DNA from 4 places in the Metabacillus sp. SLBN-84 genome. Region 1 is predicted to be linked to each of the others. Evidence: riboswitches for the same ligand, from Rfam matches in the RefSeq annotation. Region 1 holds a riboswitch; each other region holds the start of a gene.

Region 1 (7,473 bases):
AGCGCCATCTGAATGCATCATTGTGAAACACATCGTGCAAGTAGGTTCCCATTGCGTTTTCTTTTGCGTACCCTTCACCGGTCCCTTTTTGGATTGAAAATGGTGATGGGTCATCAGACAGCAAAGTTTGTCCCATGTGTATCTCGTAACCTGAAAGAGAAAAACCCTCATATCCCGGGACGGCACAAGGTCCTTCCGTCTGAACGGTTTTCTTATCCGCATACAGGACAGTTGAAACAGGGAAAATGGCAAGCCCGTCCTGTTCTCTAATACCGGATTCAACGCCTTCTGGATCAGACAGTTTTTCTCCCATCATCTGATACCCGCCGCATATCCCCATGATTTGGGTGCCATTTTTGTAAGCAGACAGCACTCTGTCAAAAAGGCCGGTCCCCTTTAGAAATCGCAAATCTTCAGCTGTATTTTTACTGCCTGGAAGAATAATCAGATCCGGCCGGCCGAATTCTGATGCTTTTCGGACATACCGGATATTCACATCAGCTTCCAGTCTCAGAGGATCAATATCCGTAAAATTAGACAGTCTTGGGTATGCAAGAACTGCGACATCCAAATCTCCCTCAAGATTTGTGCCTCGGGAGTACTGATTGAGGACGAGGGAGTCTTCACCATCGATTTCAAGATCTGGTATATACGGGACAACACCAACAACGGGTATTCCCGTGTACTCCTCAAACCATTGGAGCCCCGGTTCAAGCAGGGTGAGATCTCCCCTGAATTTATTAATAACGACTCCGGCAACCCGTTTTCGGTCTTTTTCCTGAAGGAGCTGAAGCGTTCCGACAAGGCTTGCAAAAACACCCCCTCTATCAATGTCTCCCACTAGTAAAACAGGTGCATCAGCAATCTCTGCAACGCGCATGTTGACGAGCTCCCTGTTATTTAAATTAACTTCAGCAGGTGAACCCGCCCCTTCGATAACAACCGCGTCATAGTTCGTCAGCAGCTTGTGCAACGATTTTTTAATCGCTTCAAGTCCAAGTCTGAAAAAGTCTTCCCGGTAGACTGCGGCGTTCATGACAGCAAATGGTCTGCCGTGAAAAACCACCTGAGATTCCATCTCCCCTGAAGGTTTAATTAAAATTGGGTTCATATCCGTGTCAGCTTCAATTCCTGCTGCTTCTGCCTGAACTCCCTGGGCTCTGCCGATTTCTTTGCCGTCTTTAGTTATGTATGAGTTCAGTGCCATGTTCTGTGATTTAAAGGGAGCGGTTTTATACCCGTCCTGCTTGAAAATCCTGCACAGTGCGGTTGTCAGAATGCTTTTGCCCGCATCCGAATGAGTCCCCTGGATCATGAGTCTGAGCGCCTTTTTCTTCCCATTTTCTTTAATATTCAATTCCATATATGGCGTCGACACCTTCATCGTAATAATGCTTTTCAACATCGATCACAGAGACGAGATCAGCTATTTCCCTGATTTCTCTTTTGGCGTTTCTGCCTGTCAGGACAAGGTGGACATGAGGGGGACGGTTTTGAATGGTCAAAATGACGTCTTCAAGAGGAAGAACATCGTCCACAGGAAAGGTCTGAATGGCAAGGGCATTATTGATTTCGTCAAGAATGACAACATCGCTTTCCCCGCTCAGAATGGTTTCTTTCGCTGTTATCCAAGCCTGTTTTAAAGCTTCCCGGTGAATCTCAGGTGTTTTGGTCCAGGTAAATCCGGCACCGAGCTGCTGAATACTGACTCCGGGCAAAGCATTTAAAATTGTTCTCTCGCCGTATGTCCGCTCAGGAGATTTAATAAATTGCAGAATGGAAACGCTCATTTGTCTTCCGGCAGCCCGCACAGCAAGACCGATTGCAGCTGTCGTTTTTCCTTTTCCATTGCCTGTGTAGACAAGCACTCTTCCTTTTTCGTTTTTCATCGCCATACATCCATCTCCCATCTTTTTAACCAATATAAAAAGGCCCTGACTGAAGACAGTCAAGGCCTAAATAAGCATAGTGAAGTAACGCATACAGGGGTCCTGACTCGTTCTTCCCACCGAAAAACAAGCAAAAATCAATTAAAGCAGGTCTCCTGGCTTGCGCTTCATCTTAATACTGAGCCTTCCCGACATTAGAGTCAGTGGCGATTCAGTTCAATCTGCGCTTACAGTAGCGGGGGCTGCGCCGGATTTCCACCGGCTTCCCTATTATCCTGAGTATTCAGGCACTTTAAAAGAATCATATTTTTTGTTCATTGTAATCTATAAAACTGGAAAAGTCATCAAGATTTTTTTAATTTGTCGTTTTTTCTCTTAATTTGGTTTTTTCAAGCTCGAGTCTTTTTGTCGTTTCCAGTTGAAGAACGTTCCCGAACGTAATGTCGATTTTTTTTGTAAACAGTGGCCCGTCATAGACGAATGTATGGTATTCACCAGCCTCTCCCATCGGACAGATGTCTGTATTTAAGGCGCGGTCGATGAATGGCTGATTAACCTCCATTCCGAGCCAGGATGGATCGAGTTTGTCATCCCTTACTCTGATTACAGCGGCTTTATATCCGCTGTCTGCAAACTGCTGAAGTGCAAGTATAGCGTTCTCTTTTTCCATCCATAAAGGGTAAAGCGGTTCAAGACCTGCTTCGGCCGAAGCTTTTTCTCCCCACTCCCGGTGCTCGTCCAAATAAAGGTCGCCGAAAGCAATAGCTGTAAAGGAGTATTGCTCCTTCAACTCTTTCAGCGCACCGATAAAGTGATCCGTATAGCTTTCATAGGTGCATGATATAAAATGCACTGGTATTTCAAGAGCAAGACTTTGCTGTTTGATCGCATCTATTTTCTCTCCGTGCCCGAATGTTCTTCCTGTTTCAGCCGGAACCGTCGTTATAAGGCATGCGATTTCATGCCCCTCGGCTGCAAGTTTATGAAGGGCCATGCATCCGTCTTTCCCTCCGCTCCAGGATACAGCTGTTTTCTTTTTCAATTCCATCCACCATCCCATCAAGAGTATAGCCTTGATTATGATGGGTTCAGAATGTTTAGTCAAAAAGAAAAATAGACTGCTTTGGTTATTTCACTGCCATTTTTAAGGCTGTCCTGTACAGCAGCTCTGTTCCAAGCGAAATATCTTCCATCGTTGAATATTCTTTCGGATTATGGCTGATGCCGTCCTTGCAGCGGACAAAAATCATCCCGTAGTCACATTCATAAGACATCGCGAGCGCATCATGAAACGGTCCGCTCATCAGTTCAGGCGCATTCAGACCGATCTCTTTGCTCGCTGCCCTCATAATATCCATAATGTCTTCCGAGCAATAGCGCGGTTCACTGTTTGTGTCTTCAGATACGGTATATGTCAGTCCGTGATCCTCGCAGATCAGATGCAGCCGTTTTCTCAACTGATTTTCTATGATATTTCTCCTTTCCATTTGAATATCCCTGAGGTCCACTGTAAACATCACTTTTTCAGGTATGATGTTACGTGAATCAGGAAAAACCTTTAAGCTCCCGACGGTTCCGACAGTAGGTGCAGATGGATCTTCTGAAGCGAGATCATTCAGGGCAACGATGACCTTTGCCGCTCCCACTAAAGCATCCTGTCTCATATGCATGGGCACAGAACCGGCGTGGCCTGCAAAGCCTTCAAGCTCAACTGTCAGCCACAATGGGCCCGAGATGCCCGTTACAATGCCAATGGGTGCATCCTTCGCCTCAAGAACCGGTCCCTGTTCAATGTGCAGCTCAAGATAGGCTGAAATGCTTCCGGAGGCGTACTCTGACTCCTTAAAGCGCTCGGGATCACATCCGAATGAAAGCAGTGCATCCCTCCGTGTCATGCCGTTTTTATCTTTCCGGTCAAGTTCTCCTTCTTCAAGTTTGCCGAGAATCCCTCTCACACCAAATAACCCTTTATTAAAGCGTGCTCCCTCTTCATCACAAAAAGCAGCAACTTCGATTGGCATTTCGGGAATAAACGAGTTCTCCTGCAATGTCTGGACGGCTTCGATTGCCCCAAGAACACCGATGACTCCATCAAATCTTCCGCCATACGGCTGTGAATCAATATGGGACCCGAGCATAAGGACAGGTGCTTCAGCTCTTTTCCCCTCGAGTCTGCCGATCAGATTTCCAAAGTGATCAATCCGTGCTGTAAGGCCTGCTTCCTCCATCCAGCCTTTGACTGTTTCAACTGCAAGTTTATCTTCCTTTGACAAGGCAAGCCTCGAAACCCCGGTTTCGCCAATCTTTCCGATTTCAGCGAGTGTATGAATTCTTTCTTCTAATCGGGTTTTATTGATGGTCAGTGTCTGTTCAGGCATGTATGACCCTCCTGTAAAAGTGATAGAATATTCTGTCTTAATACTATAGGATATCAGAGCATTTTTCATTTTTCTAAATGTAAAAGGATTCCATTGAAGTTCTTACACTTTGTCCATTTCCCGCCGGTCTATTGTGCTTTTCAGATGAAACCGATAAACTAAAAGAGATAACCAATATCGGCCACTGGAGGTCTTTTTTTCATGAAAGCAAGGTATGAACTTGATAAAATGCAAATAACATTAAGCAATGTGACGCTGAGGCATTTTGCAGACAGTTATGTTCTGCTTAAAGCAGCAGATGATAATAAAAATGAAGTGACAATCAAACTCTCACACGAACAGGCTGATTTCCTCGAAGCTGAATTCAGAGAGCTGAACCGCAGGAGGAGAACATACTCTGAAGCTGATCGGGAAATGGATGAGGAAGAAGATGCATATAATTTGTTCTCACCTGAATTTTTAACAGAAGATTAACAAAAAGGATGTCTGCTGCGAGACATCCTTTTTTGCGCTTGAAAAACAGCAGACAAGTTTCCCCCGGACGGGCATATAGTATGGTAAATACTGCTCTGGGAGGGAAACTATGAAATTTATCGTCATAAAAAAGAAATGGATTGTGATTGCTGCTGTTTTGTTTGCTCTCATTGGTTCCGGAAGCTGGTTTTATCTGAATCAAGATGCAGCTGAGGTCCTTTCCGCACAGCATACAGATGAGAAGGCAGAAATCCATATGGTGACCGGAGAATTCACATCTAAAACAGATGACGGTCGAAAAATTGAAGCGTACCGTTTTGATCCAGGCTCCATTACGATTCAGAAAGGTGAAAACGTTACGTTGACCATCCACGGAGTAAATGGAGCGGAGCATCCCTTCAGGATCGAAGGAACAGACATAAAAGGCGTGGTCAAAAAAGGGGAAAAAGCGGTCATCCCTTTAAAATTTGATGAAGAAGGAACCTACCGTCTAATTTGTGATACGCACTCCCGCCATGGCCAGGGTGCACCGATGATTGCTTATATTGTTGTGGATTAATACTTTAAAAGAGAGCTGATAAAAATTCAGCTCTCTTTTTTTAGCTAAACGGCCGAGTCAGCTAAGTGCTGCGGTCATGCATGGCTGGTTTAGCAGCACAAATTAGCTTGCAGGACGTAACGTTAGTGCTGTAAAGGTGGTTTAACAACACAAACTCCGGTGCAGGAAGTCACGTAAGTGTTGTAAACATCGTTTAACAACAGAAACTCGGGTACAGAAAGGCATGTAAGTGGTGCAAAGCTGGTTTAACAGCACAAACTCCGGTGCAGGAAGTCACGTAAGTGTTGCAAACATCGTTTAACAACAGAAACTCGGGTACAGAAAGTCACGTAAGTGCTGCAATATTTATCTAACTGTCGTATCTTTACAGCCTGTTCCGCTTTTCTTATGTTTCTTCCCCAAACACAGCAATGCTCTGCCGGTCTGTTTTAAAAGATGTGCCATCCCATTTCAGAACATTCATCATGTACCCCAGACCATCAGCACTGTATCTGCCTGCAATGTTCTGATAGGTGTCCAGTTCGAAAATGCCGTCGCGTTCAAAGTCAACCGGGTACAGTCCCGAAAGCGGCGCGACCCACCCTTCAACAGGCTCTTTCAGTGTCCCGTCGCTGTTATAGATTTCGCTCAAATACTCTTTTCCTTTATACTGGAGATCGAGCAGGTATTTTTTCGGGGGATTTGCGCTTGTCACCCTTGCTTTAAACTGATCAAGGTAAGTAACGGTATAGGTGTTTGATTTGTTGAATGATTCATCATCAAATATCAGTTTATATTGTCCTTTTTCATAGGTGTATATATAAGCATAAATGAGGCCTCCGCTTCCTCCGGTATTAATGATGACGAGGATATCGTCTTTTTTATCTCCCGTAAAATCTCCTAAAAATACGGTCGGGTCATATCCTGCATTTTCTTTGAGCGGGATTTTCTCAACCTGCCCAGTTGCTCCGTTTCTAATCTGAAGAGTGATGTTCTGCAGAAATGGGCTGTCAGGAGTCTGTGATGCCGTCAAAAAAACGGTATCCTGTATGCCGTCTCCTGTGACATCCCCGACTGCCTCTGCAGCTACAAATCTTGCTTCTTCTTTGTAAAAGTCCATGAAATAGCGACTTTTTCCTTGAAAGTGACCTGCTGGAAACCAGCCTTGTGCTCCATGTTTCAATATGAGCACATAATCATCGTTTTGGAATCTGTAGGCTGCTGCCACCTCCAGAGCATGATCGCCATCAAAATCAGCAGCGAGCACCGCCTTGCGCATCGCAGGTTCTGTTATTTCAAGCACATAAGCACCTGCAGGCAAAAATGGTGAAATAATCGCAGTATAGTCAGCTTGATACATGCTGCACCCCGCTTTCATCAGATTTGATACTTTATCCTATGCTCTTTTATAATGAGATAGGTACATAAGTGGAATTGACGCAAAGGATGAGATACATATGAAGAAAATTGCTGTGATCGGGGCCGGCATTTTGGGTGCTTCCGCAGCTTATCATTTATCAAAACTTGGAGCGCAGGTGACCGTGATTGACCGCAAAGACGCAGGTCAGGCGACAGACGCAGCGGCCGGCATTGTCTGCCCCTGGGTTTCACAAAGACGAAATAAAGCCTGGTATCAGCTTGTCAAAAAGGGCGCCCGCTATTATCCCGAGCTGATTAGTGCGCTCAAACAGGACGGTGAAACCAGCACTGGCTATAAGCGGGTCGGCGCTCTCATACTTCAGCAGGACCCGGAGAAAATTGAAAAAATCATGGTGCGTACGGAAAAAAGAAAACAGGATGCTCCAGAAATTGGAGACATTACACCACTGACGAAAGAAGAAACAAAAGAAATGTTCCCTCTCCTGTCAGATGAGTATTTATCTGTTCTTGTAGAAGGAGCCGCACGGGTAGATGGCAGAGCTCTGAGGGATGCGTTAATCCGTGCTGCCCGGAAAAATGGTGCAGAGCTGATTGAAGGCGAGGCGGCCCTTATTTTTCAGCGTGGCCGGGTTTCAGGTGCCAGTGTGAATGGAAAAGAAATTGAAGCGGATGAAGTCATTGTCTGTGCGGGTGCCTGGGCAAATGAGCTGCTTCAGCCTCTTGGCATCCATTTTCAGGTTACCTATCAGAAAGCACAGATTGCTCATTTTAAAATGGAAACAGAGCAGACTTCAGACTGGCCGGTTCTTATGCC
Region 2 (7,473 bases), 550 kb from region 1:
CCATGATGCCCATCGTGTTCTTGCTGATGGAAAAGAAGTCAGCTTAACGCCTAAAGAGTATGAGCTGCTTTATTTTCTTGCGAAAACGCCTGACAAAGTGTATGACCGTGAGAAGCTTTTGAAAGAAGTGTGGCAGTATGAGTTTTTCGGAGACTTGAGAACGGTTGATACACATGTTAAGCGTCTTAGAGAGAAACTCAGCAAAGTTTCACCCGATGCTGCCTCGATGATAGTTACGGTCTGGGGTGTCGGCTACAAGTTTGAGGCAGGCAGTGAATGATGTTCTGGAAAAGCGTAGTCGGTAAACTTTGGTTTACCATTCTGCTTCTTGTATCATTCGTCTTGTTTGTCCTGACCGTTCTGCTGCTCCAGTTTATTGAAAGCTTTCATGTTGATGAAGCTGAAAATGAACTGACGCAGCTGGCCAATAAAGTGTCTGTTATTTTGGAAAACCATGAAGACCAGGAGCTAGCAAGGTCCATCACCTGGGAGCTTGCGGATGAACTGACAAGCATTGTGATAGCCGAGAACGTAAATGAATACTGGTTTTCACCAAAAAAGTATGATAACACACCAACCTTCAGCATGGAGGACATCCGCGCTGACAGAGAGCTGTCAAAGGTGTTTCAGGATCAGAAAAATGTAAGCAAGCTCACCCGGCTGCCTGAAGAACAGCAAAAAAACTCCGGAAACAAGGAGGAAGTGCTTGTAGTCGGTGTTCCCTATAAAACAAGCGACGGCAAAGACGGAGCCGTTTTTATGTCACAGTCCCTGCAGGCCGTTCAAAAGACGACCGAGCACACGACAAAATATATTCTTCTTGCAGCAGGTATAGCCATCATTCTGACAACGGTTTTTGCCTTCTTCCTGTCTACTAGAATTACCTATCCATTGAGAAAAATGAGAGAGGCGACACAAGAGCTGACACGCGGCAATTTTGATACAAAAGTTCCTATTTTGAGCCACGATGAAATCGGTGAGCTCGCCATTGCGTTCAATCAGATGGGGAGACAGCTGAAGTTTAACATCAACGCTCTTAATCAGGAGAAAGAGCACTTAACGAGCATTCTGAGCAGTATGGCAGACGGAGTTATCACACTTAATATTGATGGAACCATTCTTGTGACCAATCCCCCTGCGGAACGCTTCCTGCAGTCATGGTACTATGAACAAAAAATGCAGATAAACGAGGGGGAAGAAATTCCTCCGGAAGCAAAAGAATTGTTCCAGCGGGTTGTCAATACAGAAAGAGAGCATATCGTTGAAGTAACTCTTCAGGGAAGAAGCTGGGTGCTTGTCATGAGCCCTCTTTACAATCAGTCTTACGTCCGGGGGGCGGTAGCCGTGCTTCGGGACATGACAGAAGAGCGCCGCCTTGATAAATTGCGCAAAGACTTTATCGCAAACGTCAGCCATGAACTGAGAACGCCGATTGCCATGCTCCAGGGGTATTCTGAAGCAATTGTGGACGATATTGCAAGCTCGGATGAGGAGAAAAAAGAGATTGCCCAGGTTATTTACGATGAATCGCTCAGAATGGGCCGGCTTGTCAATGACCTGCTCGATCTTGCCCGGATGGAAGCGGGGCATATCACCCTCAATCTTGAGAGCATTTCCATTTATGAATTTATTGAAAAAATCAACCGCAAGTTCCAGGGACTTGCGAGGGAAAAAGATATTACGCTCACCTCCAGTTTTGCACTCGACGAACCTGAGTTTGTTCTGGATCCGGATAAAATTGAACAGGTTCTGACGAATCTAGTGGATAACGCAATCAGGCATACTCTTGAGGGCGGTACAGTCGAAATGGCCGTGCAGTCCGTTGCGGCCGGGATAAAGGTTGATGTGAAGGATACAGGCACAGGAATTGTCGAAGAAGATCTGCCGTTTGTTTTTGAACGCTTCTATAAAGCAGATAAGGCGAGGACGAGAGGCCGCTCCGGAACAGGCCTTGGTCTTGCGATTGCCAAGAACATTGTCGATGCTCATTCAGGTTCGATTAATGTGCACAGCAAAGTAAATGAAGGAACCACATTCAGTTTCTATCTGCCTCGAAAAAACGTTTTTCCTGATAGAATGTGACGAATATTCTTGTTTCATACGAAACACCTGTTGATGCCGCATGTCGTTTTAGGTACAATAAAAGCTGGATATAAAAGTGAATACGAAAAGAAACTGGTGCAAACTTTGCTTAATAGGGAATCAGGTGAGATGCCTGAACTGTCCCCGCAACTGTAAGTGCAGACAATACCTGCTTTTAGACCACTGTCAGAATGACTGATTCAGACGGGAAGGTGCAGGCTTGAGGATGAAGCACGAGTCAGTAGACCTGCCGGGTTCTTTCAAACGTTACTATTCTTCGGGGATTTGAGCATAGAAACGGCACAGTTATGGCACCAGTGCCTGCAGTTTCTTCTATGCCGTTTTTAAAAGCCCATCTTCTAACAGATGGGCTTTTTGCTATTCCAATACATACACAACAACAAGAGGAGAGATGGATCATGAACAAATTTTACAGCTTTCTCGCAGTGCTTCTTCTTGCACTGATGAGCGCCTGCGGAAATGCGGCAGAGGAAAATAAAACAGAAGAAGCAAAACCTGCTGCTGAAAGCGAAGAGCAGGCGGAGGAACTGAAAGCCTCTGTCACGCTGACTAAAAATGAGATGGCGGAGAAAGTAGAATCGAAAGAAGTAGTTTTTGAAGAAGGCCAGAGCCTTATGGATGCAATGAAGAGCCAGTTTGAAGTAGAAGAGTCAGGCGGCTTTATCAGCGGAATCGACGGCATTAAGGCGAGTGAATCCGACAAAACGTACTGGCATTTAATTGTGAATGGGGAAGATGCCATGACAGGAGCAAATGACATTAAGCTGAAAGACGGCGATAAGATTGAATTTGATCTGCGGAATTATGAATAAGTGTGAGAAACAATGACAACGAGAAGAATCAGTCTTCTGTCTTTGCTTATTGCCTTGTCCGTTGTAGGCAGGCTGACTTTTCAGTTCATTCCGAATGTGCAGCCGATGACAGCTGTCATACTTATAACCGCCATCCTTCTCGGTCCGGTAAATGGAATGATTGTCGCCGTCCTGGGCTGTTTTCTCAGCAACCTTTTACTTGGCATGGGCATGTGGACAATCTGGCAGATGCTTGCCTGGGGGACCTTGGCTCTAATCTTCGGCCTGCTTGGAAAAGCGGTTAAAAGAAACAGACTTCTCGTTTTTACCCCGGCAGCCGTTCTTGCGGGATATCTTTTTGGATTCATCGTTTCTCTGAATATGTTTGTCCTGACAGAAAATGGACTTGCCTACTATCTTGCAGGAATCCCGTTTGATACGATGCATGCAGCAGGAAACGGCATTTTCTTTCTCGTGCTGTACCCGGTCATGCAAAAAACGTTTCAGTATTATCTCTATAAAAACGATTATGGCGTTACACTTCAATAAAATAATGGCAGAATAAGAGAGAGACTTTCTTTTTAGCTTAGGCAAGACAGTCTGAGAACAAAGGACAGGAGCTGCTGAATATGAATTTGTATACTAGAACCGGCGATAAAGGGAAAACAAGCATTATTGGAGGCCGGGTCGATAAGGATGATCTGAGGGTAGAAGCCTACGGAACAATCGATGAGGTAAACTCTTTTACCGGTCTTGCCATGACATGGATGAACGATGAAAACCTAAAAGACATGAAACAGGAATTTGAAAAAATCCAGCATGAACTTTTTGACTGCGGAAGCGATCTTGCTGTCATCCACGGCAAACAAAAGCATCCCTATAAAACAACACCTGACATGATTGAGTTTCTGGAAACGCGCATTGATGCGTACACTGCAGAATCCCCTCCGCTCGAGCGGTTCATTCTTCCAGGAGGGACAGAGGCTGCTGCTGCCATCCATGTGGCAAGGACCGTAGCAAGAAGGGCTGAGCGGTGTATTGTTTCGCTCAAAAAAGAAACGGAAATCAATGAGCATGTTTTAACGTACATGAACAGACTTTCCGATTATTTCTTTGCGGCAGCGAGAGCGGCAAATGCCAGACTCGGTTCAAAAGATGTGGAGTATGAAAGAAGTGCTATCGTATTTACTAAAAAGAAAGAGTCATAATTTCTTTGAAAAGGAAGGCGGAAACTGCCTTCCTTTTTTTATTCAATCCCGATATAGTAAAAGATGTGTAACTTTTTATTCTTCATTCCGACTAATGTATTGATTGGAGGTTCGTTCATGGAAGAGGCCTTTCAAAGAATTTATGAAAAATATCACAGCGATCTTTTCCAGTTCTTGTTTTATATGGTGAAGAATCGTGAACAGGCCGAGGACCTCGTTCAGGAAGTGTATATACGAATATTGAAATCACACAGCAGTTTTGAAGGACGGAGCAGTGAAAAAACCTGGATCCTCTCCATTGCAAGACATGTTGCCATCGATTATTTCCGCAAACAGAAAACACTCAAACAGCGCATCTTTGAAGCGTTTGACTGGGACCGTGAGCAAATACGGGATCAGCAGCCGCTTCCGGAGGAAATCGCTGCCTTAAATGAAGAGATGCAGATGGTTTACCGGACGCTTGATGCATGCACAGTCGATCAGAAGGCTGTCATTATCTTAAGGTATATTCAGGGAATGTCCATTGCGGATACCGCAGCAGCCCTGGGATTTACGGAAAGCAAAGTGAAAACGACCCAGCACAGAGCGCTGAAAGCTCTGAAAAATAAATTGTCTGAACACTCGATCAGGAAGGAGGGAATAGTAAAGGGATGAATCAATCAAAATGGAACGATGAGCAGATTACAGACAAACTTCAAGCAATGCCGGATATCAAAGACCGGCGCTCGCAGCAGCAAATTTACACCCGTTTGCAGGAACGTATGCACAAAAAGCAAGTTCAGTGGAAAACGCCGGCTCTTGCAAGCTTTGCCGCCTTTTTTATTCTTTTAATCCTTTCACCCTTTTTCCTTCAGAACTTCCAAATGAGTGAAAGCAAATTTGAAGACAGTGCGGATAAAGCAGCCGAAAGCGGCCAGACGCCGAAAGAGAACGCAGACATGAAATTAGAAGCAAAGTCTTCACCAGAGACTGAGAAAAAGTCATTTGTAGCAAGGACAAAGGGCAATCAGACAATTGTAACGGTTGCCTATCCCGATCTTCAGGTTCAAAACACGATACCGCTCAGCTTTCAGTTCGATTCCTCTGACTCCTACATGACTCTTTTTGAAACGGCGTTGTCTTCATTTGACCCGGGGAGCGCTGGACTGAGTCCTTCTCCGCTATCAGGAACAAAGCTCTCGTATGAGACAGGAGAAGACCGGATGTCTGTTGATATAAAAGGCAATGCATATGCTGCTTCCAGCTCAGAAACGGAAAACAGACTCTTTACCGAGGGACTTGAAGAATCTTTCCGCTGGCAGGATGCCTTGCAGGCTGACTATTTCACCGGCAGTGAAAAGGGAGCGGAAATCGGAGCGTATGGCTATCAGGATAAGCTGACATTCACAAAGTTCAAAAAGAAAGCCTATTTCCTGTATCAGGAGAGCCTTGACTCACCTAAACTCCTGGCGCCTTCCCTTCTATCCTTTAACAAGCTGACAGATGCCCTGACGGCTATGAAGGAAAAAGGAACACTCGGGTTAAAACCGGTGATCGAAGAAACAGTTGTCATCGATGAAATAATAGAATCAGATAATAGAGTAACCATTGAATTTACAGACGCCTCAACAATTGATGATAACGAAACAGACACACTGATGCTCGAAGCGATATTGATGACCGCTAAAGATTTCGGCTACGAGAGTGTAAAATTCGAAGGAATCGAAGCCGGCAGAATTGGTGAAATGGACGTAACACAGGCCGTGCCCGTTCCGTTCTCGCCAAACCCCGTTGATCTTGAAGAATAGAAGGAAAAACCCGCAGCATGATGCTTGCGGGTTTTTTGCCGTTATGAAAAGAAGCAGGAGGGTGCTGTGATTTTATTTATGGCTTTAGATTTATCTGGATGGCAGATGGGATATTTGTGATATTATTGTAAATATTGGTTATTTCGTTAGAGGAGTTAATTTAAATATTGTCTAATATCAAAGGAACAAAAAAGTGAGGATTTTATCATGATGTCTAAAGAGATGTATATAAAAGTATGTGACTTTTTAATGTTTGCTAACTTGTTTGGAGAAAAAAAGGGGAAACCAACCGTTGTTATGGATGCCGGGTATGGGGATTATTCAAAAGGGTGGAATGCCATAATTTCCGAAGTTTCTTTGCTGACAGAAGTTATTGTATTTGATAGAGCAGGTCTAGGCAGAAGCGAACCAAGTACTAATCCCAGGAATAGCAGAGAGATGGTAAAGGAACTGAAAGAACTTTTAGATAAACTGAATATAATTCCTCCATATATACTTGTAGGACACTCTTTTGGGGGAGTAAATGCACGGTTATTTGCGAGTAAATACCCTGAGAATGTATGTGGGCTGCTTCTAGTAGACTCTACTCCGGAGGATTACCGAGAAAGATTTCTTCCAACGATGTCCGAAGATTTTCAAGAAGCATACAATAAGCAATTTGTTCACGAAGGTAATTATGAAGAATTTATGCAAAGTTTAAATCAATTAAAAGAAGACCAAAAGAAATTAAACATTCCTTTAATAGTCCTTTCTGCCGGCAAAAAAAATCACTATACACCCAAGTCACAAGATTTATGGAATACAATGCAAGAAGAACTTCTTCAAATATCTTCTATCAGTGAATTTATGATTGCTGAAGATAGTACACATTATATACAAAATGATGAACCTGTATTAGTAGTAGATGCCATTAAAAGACTAATTGAAAATCTTAAGGCAGGAGTGATGTAGTAAATGTAATTTGATTTAGGTAAAGGAGTATTAAATATGTTTTTTAAACAGAAAAATACGGCTTCTGAAGATGATGTAAATAGAAAGTACAAAGTGAGATTTATTAGAATTTCAATAGTTGGATTATTGGTAATGGCTTTTTTAGGATATGGAGTTTACTGGGCCTTTTATGATATGAACAGGCTGCCGACAGGATCATATCTTACTGAAGTTAAATCACCGGATGGGAAGTACACCTTAAAAGCATATATCACAAATGGAGGAGCAACCACTTCTTATTCACTTCGAGGTGAATTAGTATTTAATAAAGAAAACAAATCTAAAAATATATATTGGAATTATCGTGAAAACTCTGCAAATATTACTTGGACAGACAATGATACTGTAGTAATAAACGGTCATACATTAAAGGTTCCCAGTGGCAAATATGATTTTAGACATCAATAGATTGCGGCACATAAGTACATACCTCTTTTACGAAAGATTATATTTATTGAAGCAATAAAAAGGATTTGGTTATAGATGACAAAGATGTTTTCAACAGATGCGTTCTCTTATTTCGAATTTATATTAAAAGAAGTGGAATATCGTTTACCAAGCATATGTGTAGACTTAGAAGTTCATAATCGGGGA
Region 3 (7,473 bases), 1.2 Mb from region 1:
AAACTTTCACTAAAATAATCGTACAGCTTCTCACACATTTGGCTACTCATCCATAACCCTCCCTTCATTTTCAAGCATGCTCCTCAGGTGTTTCAGCGCAAGCCTGATTCGTCCTTTAACAGTTCCAAGCGGAATCTGGTACACATCCGAGATCTTCTGCTGGGTAAATCCTTTAAAATAGAAAAGTTCTATCATCTGCTGCTGGTCCTTTTTCAGTCTGGATACAGCTTCTCTTAAAATCTCGCCTTTTTCCATCCATTCAACTTCATGTTCTACTGACTGTTCCGGAGTGGAAACAGCGTCCTTTTCTAATATTTCGACGGTGTCGGCCTTTTTATGTTTGCGAATCAGGTCTATTGCCTGATTTCTTGTGACAGTCAAAAGCCAGGAAGTGAATTTTCCTTTTGTGCTGTCATAAACACGGTTTCCGTGCCACAGCTTCATAAAGACATCCTGAAGGACTTCTTCAGCGAGAGTATGATCATGAGTAATGCGGAAAGCAAAAGAGTAAAGCAGCTTTTCATAGCGGTCGTACATAGCTTCAAGAGCATCTTTGTCTTTCCTCAGAATCCTTTCGTACAACTTAGCGTCGTCGTTTACTGTCATCTCCTAATCTCCTCTAATTTAATCAGACATTCATCTAAATTAAAGAATATCATTTTTTGTCGCAAATTGGAAAGCGGGAGATGGTTTTTCCTGCTGTAAAGCTAACGGAAAAAAATTGAATTTGTATCACTGATTTCTCAAAAAAAAAAACGCCGCTAAGGCGCTTTTCTTCATAAGTGATTTACAAATCATCAAACCCGTTGTCAATCGAATTGACTTTCGTATACTGTCTTGATTTTTGCTCGAAAAAATCGGATTTCCCAAGGTCAACTTCCTCATAGGCCTTGATCCATTTCAGCGGGTTTGTCCGGTTTGCTTCAAACGGACGCTCAAAGCCCAGCTGATTGCATCTTACGTTTGCATAAAACTTAATATAATCTTCCACATCCTGCATATGGATGCCGTCTATTTTGTTTCCGATAATGGTGCGTCCCCACTCGATTTCAAGGGAGGCTGCTTCTTTAAAGGTTTCCTGAACGAATGCTGCCAGCTCAGCTGTATCATATTCCGGATATTCGCGGAGAATTTCCTTGAAGATTTTCACGAACAGATCCACATGAATTTGCTCATCCCGATTAATATAGTTAATCATCGTGGATGTGGCGACCATTTTTTGATTGCGTGCGAGGTTATAGAAATACGCGAATCCTGAGTAGAAAAAGAGTCCTTCAAGAATAACGTCATATACAATGGATTTCAGCAGATTCAGCACATTCGCTTCTTCCGCAAAAGCCTGATAGCCGCTTGTTACAAATTCATTTCTCTTCCGCAGCGTAGGTTCGCTGCGCCAGTATTCGAAAACTTCATCCTGAACATGCTTTGGAACAATGCTAGACAAAACATATGAGTAGGAATGATTGTGGATGACTTCCTGCTGTGCGAGCATAATCATCAGGGCGTTTATGCTTGAGTCTGTTATATACTCAGCTACTTTTCCTGCGTAGTCCGTCTGGATGCTGTCAAGAAGAGCCAGAAGGCCGATGATCTTCAAAAATGCCTCCTGTTCGTCACCGGAAAGCTCTGGAAACTGTTTAATGTCCCCTGACATATTGATCTCAAACGGCGTCCAGAAATTAGAGAGCATTTTTTTATATTTTGCATAGGCCCAGGGATAAGATACGTCGTCCCAGTTTAAAACGTTTGAGCTCCTCCCGTTAATGATGGAAGTTGAACGATTCGGCGCAGAAGCGTCCATGATCGGACGCGCGTTCAATGAGTGTGTCATATGCCATCTCTCCTTTATCAGCTTGCGCAGGATTCGCAGTCTTCTATTTCGCTTGATGTTGACCGGACATAGTAAGTGGTTTTAAGACCCGCTTTCCATGCGGTCAGATGCAGGTCCAGCAGCTCTTTTGCTTTAATGGTGTTGCGGACGTAAAAGTTAAATGAGACAGACTGATCAATGTGCTTTTGTCTGGCTGCGTTCTGTTTAATGCTCCACATCTGGTCAATCAAATAGGCTGATTTATAAAACCAGGTGGTTTCTGCATTTAAGTCAGGTGCAGTAACGGGAATTTTGTAGTCCTTTTTCTCTTCGGAGTACATTTTTTGAAAAATCGGATCGATGCTTGCCGTGCTTCCCGCAAGAATGGATGTTGAAGCATTCGGGGCAACGGCCATTAAATAGCCGTTTCGAATGCCGTTTTCTTTGATCTTTTCTGAAAGCTCATCCCATGGCATAGAGTCAGGTGTATAGTTTCTGTTCTTAAAGTAGTCGCCAGTATGCCAGTCTGAGCCTTCAAAGACAGGATAGGCGCCTTTTTCCTCTGCAAGCCTCATGCTTGCCTGAATGGTGTAAAAGGCTATTTTTTCATAGAGTTCATCTGCAAACTGAACGGCTTCTTCGTCTTCCCAGCGCAGGCGCTTGAGCGCAAGAAGGTGGTGCCATCCAAAGGTTCCGAGGCCGACTGCGCGGTACTTTTTGTTTGTGAGCTTGGCCTGAAGTACGGGAATATCATTTAAATCAATGACATTATCGAGCATTCTGACCTGGATTGTGATCAGCCGCTCCAGCACATCATCTGTCACAGCCCGGGCAAGGTTGATGGAAGAGAGGTTGCACACAACAAAATCTCCCGGTGTTTTAACGGTAATGATTTTGCCGTCCTCTGTGTACTGTTCATCCATGGTTGTCGGGCTTTGGTTTTGAGTGATTTCTGTACAGAGATTGCTGCAGTAAACCATTCCTTTATGCGCATTGGGGTTTTTCCGGTTCACTTCATCCCGGTAAAACATAAAGGGGGTTCCTGACTCAAGCTGGCTTTTCATAATGCCCTTCATAATGTCAATCGCAGGAACAGTTGTTTTTGAGAGCTCCGGATGATTGGCGCATTCCCAATATTTTTCGCGGAACGAACCTGAGCCAACTCTCTCATCATAGTAATCTTCCAGCGAGTAACCCATGACTTTCCGTACTTCATGAGGGTCGAACAAATGCCACTCCCCGCGGTTTTCAGCCTGTTCCATGAAAAGGTCCGGGAGGCATACGCCGGTGAAGAGGTCATGCGTTCGTAAACGCTCATCACCATTGTTCAGCTTGGAATCAAGGAATGAATAGATATCCTTGTGCCAGACGTCAAGGTAAACGGCAATCGCGCCTTTTCTTTGCCCGAGCTGATCAACGCTTACCGCCGTATTGTTCAGCTGCTTCATCCACGGGATGACACCGGATGACACTCCTTTAAAGCCTTTAATATCACTCCCGCGGCTGCGGATCTTCCCGAGATAAACTCCAATGCCGCCGCCAGATTTTGAGAGATTGGCAATGTCTGTATTGCTGTCAAAGATGCCCTGCAGGCTGTCATCAACTGTATCAATAAAACAGCTGGACAGCTGTCCGACAGGCTTTCCTGCGTTTGACAAAGTTGGAGTCGCAACGGTCATATACAAATTGCTGAGTGCCCAGTAGGCTTCTTTTACAAGCTGAAGGCGGTGTTCCGTTTCTTCCTTTGCCATCAGCGTCATGGCGATGACGAGGTACCGCTCCTGGGGAAGCTCATAAACCGACTTGTCATAATCTCTCGCAAGATACCGGTCAGAGAGCGTCCGCAGCCCGATATATGTAAAAAGCTTGTCTTTGTCATGGTCGATGACTTGCGAAAGCTGCTCAATTTCTTCTTCGGAATAAGAATCAAGAAGATGTCTGCTGTAGATGCCTTTTGCCGTAAGGGTTTTGATCAGTGACAGGAAGGTGCCGCCCCCTGATTTCCTGTTGAATGCAGCTTCTTTATAAAGCTTTTTAAGATAAATCCGGGCACAGAAATAGGTCCATTCCGGCTGCAGCTCACTGATATTTGAGAGGCCTTCGAGAATAAGCAGGTTGGTCACCTGAGAGGCAGAACAGACAGTGCGGCCTTCCATGCTTTGAACAGCTCTTTCGGTGTATGTATGGAGGTCAAGCTCTTTAAAATCTTTTCCGGTTTCAGAAATAAAGTCAGTCAGCCGCTCCTGTGAGAACGGGGCTTTTTCGTTTGTCAGCTCATTTACGATTAAGGTGGTCATTTTGGTTGCCATAAGACATCCTCCTCATTTATAGTTCAGATTTTCCGCGTAATATAACGGTCAATGATCTTTCAGAAAAAATACTGCGAAAAATCAAAAAAACCGCCCATGAGAACATGAGCGGATCAAACGATAGAATAAGAGGGTGCACGCATCCCTGTTACTGGCCATCGTTTCATCTCCTCAGTCCCCGAAGAATTCGAAACTTGTGCAAATCTAAGGCAGGTCTCCTGACTTGTGATCACTCTGCGCTGAGTCCTTCCCATACATTTCTCTCGTACAGTGGTATTCCCAGTTCGTCACACTTACAGTTGCGGGGACAGTTCCGGATTTGCACCGGATTCCCTTTTAAGCCAACATGTTGGCACCTTGATTCGCTGTTAATTTCAATATGTAGTATATTAATTTAAGTGAATAATCAATATGTTGTGTTATTTGATATTCTCATCATAAATGACACGGGGTGAAATTTCAACTGAAATCTATGAAAATGTCGAAAGAAAAATAGAAAACCATTTTACAGTTCAGCGTGTTTCATCATACCATAGGTTTAAGGGCAGGTTGCACTGCGTTGTTTAAAAACAAATTACTTTTAGGGGGAAACCCGTTCCTTTACGCTGCAGTCACTTGCTTTCCGCGGGGAGCGCCGGAAGCTTCCTCGCTGCGCTTGCGGGATCTTCCGTGCCCTCTTCATCCCCTAGAAAAGTGGAAGCGCCCGTTTATCTCCGGGAGTCAGATAAGGAAACGGCGGTAAAGGCGCTTTTTGCCTTTGGCGACGGTTCCGTTCTGACAGAGGAGTTGGGCGCTGCAGCTGGACAGGAGTCAAGTGCCTTCCGCTCCAATCCACTGGTATCAAAACTTATTAAACTTTGTGAAAATGGATTCACATTATCAGATTTAGTAAAAAGGCACCTATGCAAAATCAGACTAAACTTATAAAAAGGAGATTTATCATGTACATACTTGTTAACGGTGAATATAAAAAGCGTGATGAAGTTTCAATTGATCTTGAAGACAGGGGCCATCAGTTCGGTGACGGGGTCTATGAGGTCATCAGGGTGTATGATGGAGCATATTTTGCGATGAAGGAGCATATGGAGCGGTTCATTCGAAGCGCAAAAGAAATCAAAATCGACCTTCCATATACGATAAAGGAGCTGACAGACCAGCTTGAGGAACTTCTCCGCCTGAATAAGACAGAAGACGGCGGTGTCTATATGCAGGTAACCAGAGGGGCTGCCGCAAGAAAACATCTGTTTCCGGGCAAGAATACGGTTCCTGAATTAACAGCCTATCCAATTCCTTGCTCAAAACCCGCAAAAGAGCAGGAGGAAGGGATTTCTCTTTGTCTGCTTGAAGACGTGCGCTGGCTCAGATGCGATATCAAAAGCTTGAATCTTCTCGGAAATGTCCTTGCCAAGCAGGAGGCGCATGACCGCGGGGCTTTATGAGGCTCTGCTGCACCGGAGCGGCATGATTACGGAAGGGTCTTCCTCCAATTTCTACGGAGTGAAAAACGGAAGTGTGTTTACTCATCCTGCGAATAACCTGATTCTGAATGGTGTTACGAGAATGAAAGTAGAGGAGCTTTGCAGACAGAACGGAATTGAGTTTCTGGAAGAAAGACTGAGCACAGAAGGTCTTGCCTCTCTTGATGAAGCTTTTATCACATCTACGACCAGTGAAGTAATTCCTGTGATAAAGGTTGATGAAGGGAAGGTTGGGGAAGGAATTCCCGGCCCTGTCACAAGAAAACTTCAGAAGCTGTTTGATGAACTGATTGCAAAAGAAACGAAAGTGGTCGAGAAATAATAAAAATCCCGCCTGGGTCAGGCGGGATTTTCTGCTAGACTGTGTATTTCTTAGCAGGCAGGAATCCAAAAAGGACAGAAAACAATGGAGACAGATAGAGAAAGAACGCAAATGGCAGGTACGCAATGACGTCCACGCCGAGTGTCTGCGCGAAAAAGGCTCCGCTCACTCCCCAGGGAATAAGGGGATTTATCAGAGTTCCGGCATCTTCAAGGGATCTTGATAAATATTTCTTTTCAACGTTCAGTTTTTCATAGGCCGGTTTAAACGACTGACCGGGAATGAGTATGGACAAATACTGCTCTCCCGTTACGAGATTAACTCCGATTGAAGAAGAAATGGTTGCAAGGATCAGCTGACCTTTGACTTTAATTCTCTCAATCAATCCGTTTAAAAGAGTCTGAATCAGCTGCATTTTATCCATCAATCCGCCAAGAGCAAATGCGATCATGATCAGCGAAATGGACCACATCATAGATTGAAGCCCGCCGCGGTTCAGCATTTGCTGGACGGTTTCCTGCTGAATATCAAACGCTGTTCCATTTTGCAGAACAGCTAAGAAACCGGAAAGATTTGTCCCGTCCTGAATGAGGAGACCTGTGATGCCGGCAGTTGCAATGCCTGCAGCAAGAGCAGGAATAACAGGAACCCTGGAAATGGCAAGACCAATCACAATCAGAGGAGAGATCAAAGTCCATGGACTGATCGTTACGTGCTCCTTCATGATCGTCATAATTTCTTTGATGTTATCTAGTGTCGCTGCGTCAGCTGCAAGTGTTGTTCCCATATACCAGAAAAGAACAGCTGTTATCGCATAAGCTGGAATTGTTGTCTTTGACATATGGCGGATATGTGTAAAAATATTGACTTCGGCAACACCGGAGGCAAAGTTCGTCGTATCTGACATCGGCGACATTTTATCCCCAAAGCATGCTCCGCAAATAACAGCCCCTGCAGCCCATTCAACAGGAACTCCTGCAGCAATCGCCACTCCCATAAGAGCAACTCCGACTGTGCTGACAGTTGTGAAACTGCTGCCCACAAGGCTTGAAATAATGGTGCAGCATACAAGAGTCAAAATCAGAAGGTACGCCGGATCTATGATGGACAAAGCAGCCATCATAACAGTCGGTATCGTACCGCTGAACATCCAGGCTCCAATAAGGATTCCGATAAGAGCCAGAATAATGATCGGCTGAACACCGGATTGAATGCCTTTTACAATTCCGTCCTCAATATCCTTCCAAGAGTACTTATATAGGACTGCAGCGCCGCTGAGAAAAACAAGGCAAAGCATCAGCGGAAGATGCGGTTCTGTTTTTAAGTAAAATAAACTGATGAAAATAATGCCGATCATCGATAAAAATAGAATCACTGAACCAGTGAATGAAAGTGATTTTGATTGACTCATAAATTGAAATTCCTTCCTTTTATACTTAAACGCTTTTATGCTTTTGTGCATAAAAGTATTATATCAGTCTATTGATCTATGTCAACTGGTGATAAAAGTAAAAGGAACTGGAGTCTGCAAGGAACGAAAAAAACCCCTGAAAC
Region 4 (7,473 bases), 140 kb from region 1:
AAAGATTTTGTAGATGATGTAAACATCAGTGACCAGAAGCTGCCTGAACTGCAGCACATATCAGAAGAACTTAGAAGTGTATTAAGGAGCGAAGCTCCTGAAGGGCTCTGTCAGTTTATCTTTACCGGACTGTTCGTTTGCCACTTCAGATATCTTGCAGACATTCTTCACAGAAGCGGCAAGCTGAATGAATCCGATTTCTGGAGAATGCTCAGAGATGCCATTCTAGAGTATCAGGCAAAATTCCCTGAACTAAACGATCGGTTTGAATTGTTTGATCTTCTGAGGCCATCTTTTAAAAAACTTTGTCTGAATCGGAACCGCATGATTGATTATGGATACGGCGACGGCGACGACAGGCCTCACGCTTCTGAATTCGGCAGGGTAAATAATCCGCTTGCTTCAGGCAAACTTGCAGCAATTAAAAATTAACGAGAAGACGGCAGCATCAGTAAAAGATGTTGCCGTCTTTTTGTATACCTGCTTGAACACCCTCTTAAAACTTGCATAACACTTACAATTACATAAAATCACTTGTATAAACTTATAAATACTTGAATTTTTAATGCATAAAACTTATAATCACTTATATAAGGTGTAAGTGCAGTGTTATTTTACAAACATTTCTGAAAAGTGAGGTGTGTCATTTGTACCAGGAAGAACGCTTGATTTCGATATTGGACTATTTAAAAGAGCATAAGCGGATCACGGCTGATCAGATTTGTTCGCTTTATGATGTTTCAAAAGACACGGCAAGGCGCGATCTCGTGAAGCTTGAGGAGCAAAAGCTGATTATCCGGACGCGGGGCGGAGCCATCCTGCCGAGCTCTCATACTGAAATTAAAGATTATCAAAACCGCCTTGAAACGGTTTCTTACGAAAAAGAGCTGATCGGCAGAAAAGCAGCAAGCCTCATCCGGGAAGGAGACCGGATTATCCTTGACGCTTCCACTACTGTTCAGGCGTGCGCAGAATATATGGATGTCACGAATGCAGCTGTTATTACAAACTCAATCAATCAGGCAGATATTCTTTCAACAAAGCCCGGGATTCAAATTCATCTGCTTGGAGGAGAACTGCAGAAGGAGCACCGTTTTCTGTACGGATCATCTGTCGTTGAAAAACTTTCTAAATATCATGTGGATAAAGTATTTATTGGGGTCGTCGGCATTTCTGAAAGAGGCTTGTCTATAGCCCACGAGGAGGATGGAATGGTAAAGAGGAAGATGATCAGCCAGGCAAATCAGGTGATTGCCCTTGCCGATCATTCAAAGCTTGGAGTGACCGATTTTTTCCTCTATGCCGATCTGCATGAGATCGACCTTCTGATTACAGACAAAGAGCCGGATAAATCGTTTAGAGATCTGCTTGATAAAAACAATGTAGAGCTGCTTGTAGCAGAGGAGGAAACAACATGACAAAATTAATTGCGATTGACCTTGACGGTACACTTCTGAACAGTGAAAACAAAGTAAGTGCGGAAAATCTGAATGCGCTGAAAAAAGCGCAGGAAGAAGGGATAGAAGTGGTCATTGCAACAGGGAGAGCCCATTTTGATGTGATGGAAATTTTCAAAACGGCGAATGTGAAAACCTGGGTGATTGCTGCGAACGGCGCGACGATCCACCAGCCGGACGGAACCCTGTTTCATTCCCAGCCTATGGAAAAGGAATTGGCTGCAGAAGCATTGCAGTTTCTTGAAGAAAACGGCTATTACTACGAAGTTTTCGGAAATAAAGCGATCTTCACCCCGCAGCATGGAAGGGAGCTGCTGTCGATTGAAATAGACCGGATCAAAAGTGCAAATCCAGAAGCTGACCGCACAAAGCTTCTTCATGCTGCTTCCAAACAGTACAGCCAGTCGGGGTTTGTCTTTATTGAGAATTGCAAAGAAATTTTATATGAAGACATTTATAATATCCTTGCCTTTTCATTCCACCAGGAGAAGCTCGATGCTGGATGGGAGAGGTTTAAAGACCGTGAAAACCTCACCTTGGTCACGTCGGCAGACCATAACTTTGAACTTGAACATAAACTGGCCTCAAAAGGCATTGCTCTGAAGAAACTCGCCGGCCATTTAGGGATTGACCTTGCAAAAACCGCTGCAATTGGGGACAGCATGAATGATCAGTCGATGCTTGAGGCAGCAGGTAAAAGCATTGCTATGGGCAATGCGCGGCCTGAAATTAAAGCAATCTGTTCAGATATCACCCTCACGAATGATCAGGACGGAGTAGAGCTTGCAATTCGCCGGATATTGGCTAGACAAACGGTGAAATAAAAAGGGTCTTCATAGGATATAAGAAAAAGGAGTTCTTCAGGGAAGTGAAGAGCTCCTTTTCTAATTAAGCATAAAAACATGCTGAGGTATCTCATACTTGAACATTAGCCACCTGAATATGGTTTATATTTCTAAATTAAAGGGCATAAATTACTATTCTTCATAAGGGAGGAAAGTAGGGTGAGAGACCATCAGCTGCTGGCTTTAATTATTCAAAAGGAACAGGCCGCTTTGGAAGTTTTGTATGCCAGGTATGAAAAAATTCTTCTCAGAATCATTTATTCAGCAACCGACAATGCTGATGCGGCTGAACGAATACTCACAGACCTTTTTAGGGAAATATGGCAGTCTCCCCAGACATTTACCAGATCTCCGTTCGTCTCAACGGCTCTTATACAAGCCTGTAAAAGATTGCTGTACAGTTGCGACGGCAGGAAATCAGGCTGACAGAGAAGGAAGGTAGATTTGAAAAACAGACCCTTGACCAGGACCGCTTTTCACTTTGATGTACCCGTTCATCGAATGGACAATGCTGTAGGTTACCATCATCCCAAGACCTGTACCGTTTGATTTTGTTGAAAAGTAAGGTTCACCAAGACGCAGCACCTGATCCTCAGTCATGCCCTTTCCATGGTCTGTTATTGTGACTTTTACATATGAACCTTCTTTTTGCGTAGAAATATGAACCTGTCCTCCGTTGCTGTATGACTCAATGCTGTTTTTCAGCATGTTGATAAAGGATTGCTTTAACTTGAGGGAATCCCCGAGAACATACAGCTCTTCTTTGCTGAAATCTTCCTCTAACTGTACATTTTCCATCTGAGCGAGGGGTGTCAGTACATTCATGCAGTTCTTTAGTTCACTGTGTATAGAAATTGGGTGCTGATGCTCAGCCTCCGGTCTTGCAAAGGTTAAATAATCTTTAATGATATTTGTAGCACGGTCCAGTTCATCTAATGAGATTTTAATGTATTCGTCTCTTTTCTCCCTGCTGATTTCATCATCTCTGAGCAGCTGAAGAAAACCCTTTGTTGTTGTCAGGGGATTGCGCACTTCATGTGAAATGCTTGCTGCAAGATGGCTGACAACTTCCAGCTTTTCTGCTTTAATGACCCTTTTCAGCAGATGAAAATTCTGAATGATCGTTTCAAACAAAATCGTTCCAATAACCGCTGCAAAAATATGAAAGATGATCAGTTCCACATAATGCGACGGATGAAAAGCCGTTTTATACATCATCTCAATTTGGATAATGGAGAACAGCAGAGAGACCAGAACTAATGCAGCTACTAGACAGAGCTTTATTCTAAGCCTGCTTTTCAGATAATATGAAGACAGCATCGGGACTAACAGAACAAGTATTCCTGCCATGACAATTGTCGGATATATGCCGCTGCCGCCAATTATCACCCTTGTTCCGACTGTGACGATAAATAAAAAGATTCCAAGTGGGTATCCTCCATACAAAAGCCCCATAACATATGGAATTCGCCTGAAATCAAAGAAAAATTCTCCATCAATCATAAAGGGATACTGCATGCTGAAGACAATGGCAAGCGCAGGAAGAAGGGCAAACAGCCGCTTTTTCATTTTCTTGTTCGTTTCTTTTCTCATATACAATAATTGAATGATGAGAAGCGGAGACAAAACGAGCAAAAGATTTAACAATACATCCTTCATTTCCATGGGCACACACCTAATTCTCCAAATAGTGAAATTTCCTCTCTATTAAAATATATATCAAACGGAAAGAAAATGTTAGAATATTCTAATAGACTGGCTAAAATTTTTCCCGGGAGATGAGAAATGGCGATAAAGTTGCTGAAACAAGACCAGCTTCCACAGGCTGCCGCTTTTTTAGATAAAGATTATGATGTACACGCTTTGATTGCGGAGGATCTTAAAGATGAACAAATCCGGGTTTACGGTCAGTATTCAAGTGCTGAATTAACGGCTTTGCTTATCGTTTATCCTGAAAAAATATACTTCTGCAGTTCCGTCATTCCTCCGGATATTGAAGCTATTATTCCTTTCATTCAGGAAACCGGCATAAGGAGAATTTTTGGGAAACGAGAACTTATTGAGACATTTAAAAAGATTGTCAAAACCGAGATTGAAAGTGACTCTGTTATGATGAAATACGATAATAAAGCAGCCGGCAGCGTATCCGGCGAAGTCTGCAAGATCACAAGTCTTGAAGAATGCCGCAGACTATATCATCTGTTCATGCAGGTGGAAGAATATAAAATGGCTGGTCCAACTGAAGCTTTTTTTGCCGGTGAACAGTATGAAAGCATCCTCTCTGGAAAGCTTAGTGTGTATTACGTCGAGGAAAATGGCACGATGGCAGCAACTGCAGGAATTTATACAGAACACGAAAAGACTGCTGTTATTGCCGGCGTAGCCACTCCGCCAATATTCAGAAGAAAGGGATATGCATCAAAAGTCATAGAGAGAATCTGCCGTGATTACGGAACTGAAAGAGAGCTCTATTTATTTTACAATAATCCGGATGCAGAAAACCTTTATAAAAAGCTTGGATTTTATGAGACTGCCAAATGGAAAGTGATCGGAATTTCTTTCTGAATAATAAGAAATGTCTTGCAAGATTGAGAAACATCAGCTATTGTTAAAAACAATCACAAAAATATTCTGAATATGTTGACAAGCGATGGGTGCTGACGCGTTTACGCGGAAGCTTAAAAGGGAAGCCGGTGAAAATCCGGTGCGGTCGCGCCACTGTAATGGGGAGCATTCTGCACAAAGCCACTGTTCTGAAATGGAATGGGAAGGCAGCAGCATGCAGTGAACCAGAGCCAGGAGACCTGCCTTTCGTATGCACTTTAAGCCTACGCGCAATAGGGAGGGTGATGCGGTATGTTGAAACCTTTGTTGTGTCTCAACTCTAGTTAGCTGTGTCCATTAAACTCTCTTTTAAAAAGGAGAGTTTTTTTGCGTTTAGAGCTGAGAAACTATGAAAACGGGGGAACCGCAATGAAAATTAGAAATTCAAACCTTGGCTATCCGAGAATCGGCGAAAAAAGAGAATGGAAAAAGCTTCTTGAGGCGTTTTGGAGAGGAGATCTGACGGAGCAGGAGTTTCATTTGGATATGAAGAAAATCAGGCTCTCTCATTTGGTGAAACAGCGTGAGGCGGGGATTGACCTTGTGCCGGTCGGCGACTTCAGCTATTACGATCATGTACTTGATACGGCTGTTATGTTCGGCCTGATCCCGGAAAGATTCAGGGATCAGGACCCCTCATCACTTGAGACGTATTTTGCGATTGCCAGGGGCAGCAAAGACAAAGTCGCATCAGAGATGACAAAATGGTTTAACACAAACTACCATTACATCGTGCCTGAGCTTGACGGAACAGAGCCTCGCCTTATCCACAACCGCTTGCTTGAGCTATATAAAGAAGCAAGGGATGAGGCCGGGATTACGGGGAAACCGGTACTTATCGGGCCGCTTACTCTCACAGCCCTTTCAAAAGGAGAAAAGAAAGAAGAAATTCTTGAAAAACTCATCCCTTTATATGTTCAGGTTTTCAAGGAGCTTGAAGAAGAAGGAGCAGAGTGGATACAAATAGACGAACCAATTTTCGTTACATCAGCAGCGGATGCTGCCTTTATGAAAAAAACGAAGAAAATCTATGAAGCAATAAAAGAAGGCTTAGGCAGGGTAAAACTTCTGCTGCAAACCTACTTTGAATGTCCTGAACAATATGAACAGCTCATTCAGCTGCCTGTTGACGGCATAGGCCTGGATTTTGTTCATGACAGCGGCAAAACGCTGGAGCATTTGAGTGCATTCGGTTTTCCAAAGGACAAGGTGCTTGCGGCAGGAGTCATCGACGGTCGCAATATCTGGAAGGCAGAGCTTCAGAAAACAGTCAAACTGGTAAACCGAATTCTGGATGAGGTCGGAAGAGACCGGCTGATTCTTCAGCCTTCATGCAGTCTTATTCATGTGCCTGTAACAGCAGAGAGTGAAGGGAAGCTGCATCCCCTTGTTAAAAACGCACTGGCATTTGCAGATGAAAAGCTCCATGAAAACACCCTGCTGACAAAATTTTTAAATTTTGAAGAAGAGACCCTTTCAGCCTATGATAAGGGGATAGCAGATCTTGAGGCTTCAGACTTGAGAAACCGGCATTCTGTACATGCTTCTTATGATGAGTACAGCACTGTCAGAGTTGGAGCAGTTCAAAGAAAAGAGGCGCAGCAAAGAAAATTCAGCCTTCCGCTGCTTCCGACGACAACCATCGGAAGTTTTCCTCAAACGAAAGAAGTGCGTGCTGCAAGGCTGAAGTATAAAAAAGGAACTCTCTCAGAAGAGGACTATTATCAGTTTATTGAAGGTGAAATAAAAAAGTGGATTGATATCCAGGAAAACCTGGGGCTTGATGTCCTCGTTCACGGTGAGTTCGAGCGGACAGACATGGTCGAATATTTCGGTGAAAAGCTTGGAGGGATGACTGTCACCTCAAATGGGTGGGTGCAGTCATACGGTTCACGCTGCGTAAGGCCTCCTCTCATTTACGGGGACGTGTTTTTTAAGGAGCCGATGACATTAAAAGAAACCCTTTTTGCCCAAAAGCTGACTGACAAGCCTGTAAAAGGAATGCTGACCGGACCGGTTACAATCGTAAATTGGTCTTTTGTAAGATCTGACGTACCTGGAGCAGCCGTGTTAAATCAGCTCTCTCTCGCCGTGAGAGAAGAGGTTGAGGCATTAGAGAGCGCAGGAATCGGCATGATCCAGGTAGATGAACCCGCGCTTAGAGAAGGTCTTCCGCTTAAACAGGAAAAGAAGAAACAGTATTTGGACGAGGCCGTCACTGCTTTTAAAAGGTCAACAGCTTCTGTGAAACCTGAGACGCAAATCCATACACATATGTGTTATTCAAGCTTTGAAGACATGATCGAAGCAATTGATGCACTTGATGCAGATGTCATTTCCATTGAGACTTCAAGAAGCCACGGGGAACTGATTCGTTCTTTTGAAACATTCTCCTACAGTAAGGGAATTGGCCTCGGCGTATATGATATTCACAGTCCGCGCATCCCTTCAGAAAAGGAAATGATCCGAAATATTGAAAGGGCACTGCAGGTGCTCGATTCTGCCCAATTTTGGGTGAATCCTGACTGCGGCCTCAAAACAAGAGGGGAAAAAGAGGCCGTTGAGGC

What was found. A riboswitch is a leader RNA that binds a small molecule or an ion and turns the genes downstream of it on or off. The one in region 1 is predicted to bind cobalamin.
Region 2: linked by a shared signal. The riboswitch ahead of RKD52_RS08690 (DUF4430 domain-containing protein) and the one ahead of RKD52_RS11620 (cob(I)yrinic acid a,c-diamide adenosyltransferase) in region 1 are both predicted to bind cobalamin.
Region 3: linked by a shared signal. The riboswitch ahead of RKD52_RS17640 (ribonucleoside-diphosphate reductase subunit alpha) and the one ahead of RKD52_RS11620 (cob(I)yrinic acid a,c-diamide adenosyltransferase) in region 1 are both predicted to bind cobalamin.
Region 4: linked by a shared signal. The riboswitch ahead of metE (5-methyltetrahydropteroyltriglutamate--homocysteine S-methyltransferase) and the one ahead of RKD52_RS11620 (cob(I)yrinic acid a,c-diamide adenosyltransferase) in region 1 are both predicted to bind cobalamin.

What each region holds. Positions count from the first base shown of each region.
Region 1 is NZ_JBRJIP010000001.1:2,265,449-2,272,921, reverse strand. It holds gene RKD52_RS11625 (cobyric acid synthase) at 1-1,363, opposite strand, end outside; gene RKD52_RS11620 (cob(I)yrinic acid a,c-diamide adenosyltransferase) at 1,347-1,889, opposite strand; cobalamin riboswitch at 2,018-2,199, opposite strand; gene RKD52_RS11615 (Dph6-related ATP pyrophosphatase) at 2,245-2,931, opposite strand; gene RKD52_RS11610 (M20 family metallo-hydrolase) at 3,017-4,267, opposite strand; gene RKD52_RS11605 (hypothetical protein) at 4,469-4,741, shown strand; gene RKD52_RS11600 (cupredoxin domain-containing protein) at 4,851-5,300, shown strand; gene RKD52_RS11595 (VCBS repeat-containing protein) at 5,686-6,639, opposite strand; gene RKD52_RS11590 (NAD(P)/FAD-dependent oxidoreductase) at 6,737-7,473, shown strand, end outside.
Region 2 is NZ_JBRJIP010000001.1:1,718,944-1,726,416, forward strand. It holds gene RKD52_RS08680 (response regulator transcription factor) at 1-280, shown strand, start outside; gene RKD52_RS08685 (ATP-binding protein) at 277-2,082, shown strand; cobalamin riboswitch at 2,160-2,351, shown strand; gene RKD52_RS08690 (DUF4430 domain-containing protein) at 2,502-2,915, shown strand; gene RKD52_RS08695 (ECF transporter S component) at 2,928-3,443, shown strand; gene RKD52_RS08700 (cob(I)yrinic acid a,c-diamide adenosyltransferase) at 3,524-4,102, shown strand; gene sigX (RNA polymerase sigma factor SigX) at 4,220-4,756, shown strand; gene RKD52_RS08710 (GerMN domain-containing protein) at 4,753-5,889, shown strand; gene RKD52_RS08715 (alpha/beta fold hydrolase) at 6,100-6,840, shown strand; gene RKD52_RS08720 (DUF5412 domain-containing protein) at 6,877-7,287, shown strand; gene RKD52_RS08725 (hypothetical protein) at 7,363-7,473, shown strand, end outside.
Region 3 is NZ_JBRJIP010000001.1:3,475,553-3,483,025, reverse strand. It holds gene RKD52_RS17655 (anti-sigma factor) at 1-50, opposite strand, end outside; gene RKD52_RS17650 (RNA polymerase sigma factor) at 43-606, opposite strand; gene RKD52_RS17645 (ribonucleotide-diphosphate reductase subunit beta) at 788-1,831, opposite strand; gene RKD52_RS17640 (ribonucleoside-diphosphate reductase subunit alpha) at 1,849-4,119, opposite strand; cobalamin riboswitch at 4,311-4,493, opposite strand; partial or broken gene dat (D-amino-acid transaminase) at 5,061-5,919, shown strand; gene nhaC (Na+/H+ antiporter NhaC) at 5,954-7,330, opposite strand.
Region 4 is NZ_JBRJIP010000001.1:2,124,895-2,132,367, forward strand. It holds gene RKD52_RS10935 (IucA/IucC family protein) at 1-432, shown strand, start outside; gene RKD52_RS10940 (DeoR/GlpR family DNA-binding transcription regulator) at 648-1,418, shown strand; gene RKD52_RS10945 (Cof-type HAD-IIB family hydrolase) at 1,415-2,281, shown strand; gene RKD52_RS10950 (ATP-binding protein) at 2,720-3,967, opposite strand; gene RKD52_RS10955 (GNAT family N-acetyltransferase) at 4,088-4,867, shown strand; cobalamin riboswitch at 4,938-5,128, shown strand; gene metE (5-methyltetrahydropteroyltriglutamate--homocysteine S-methyltransferase) at 5,276-7,473, shown strand, end outside.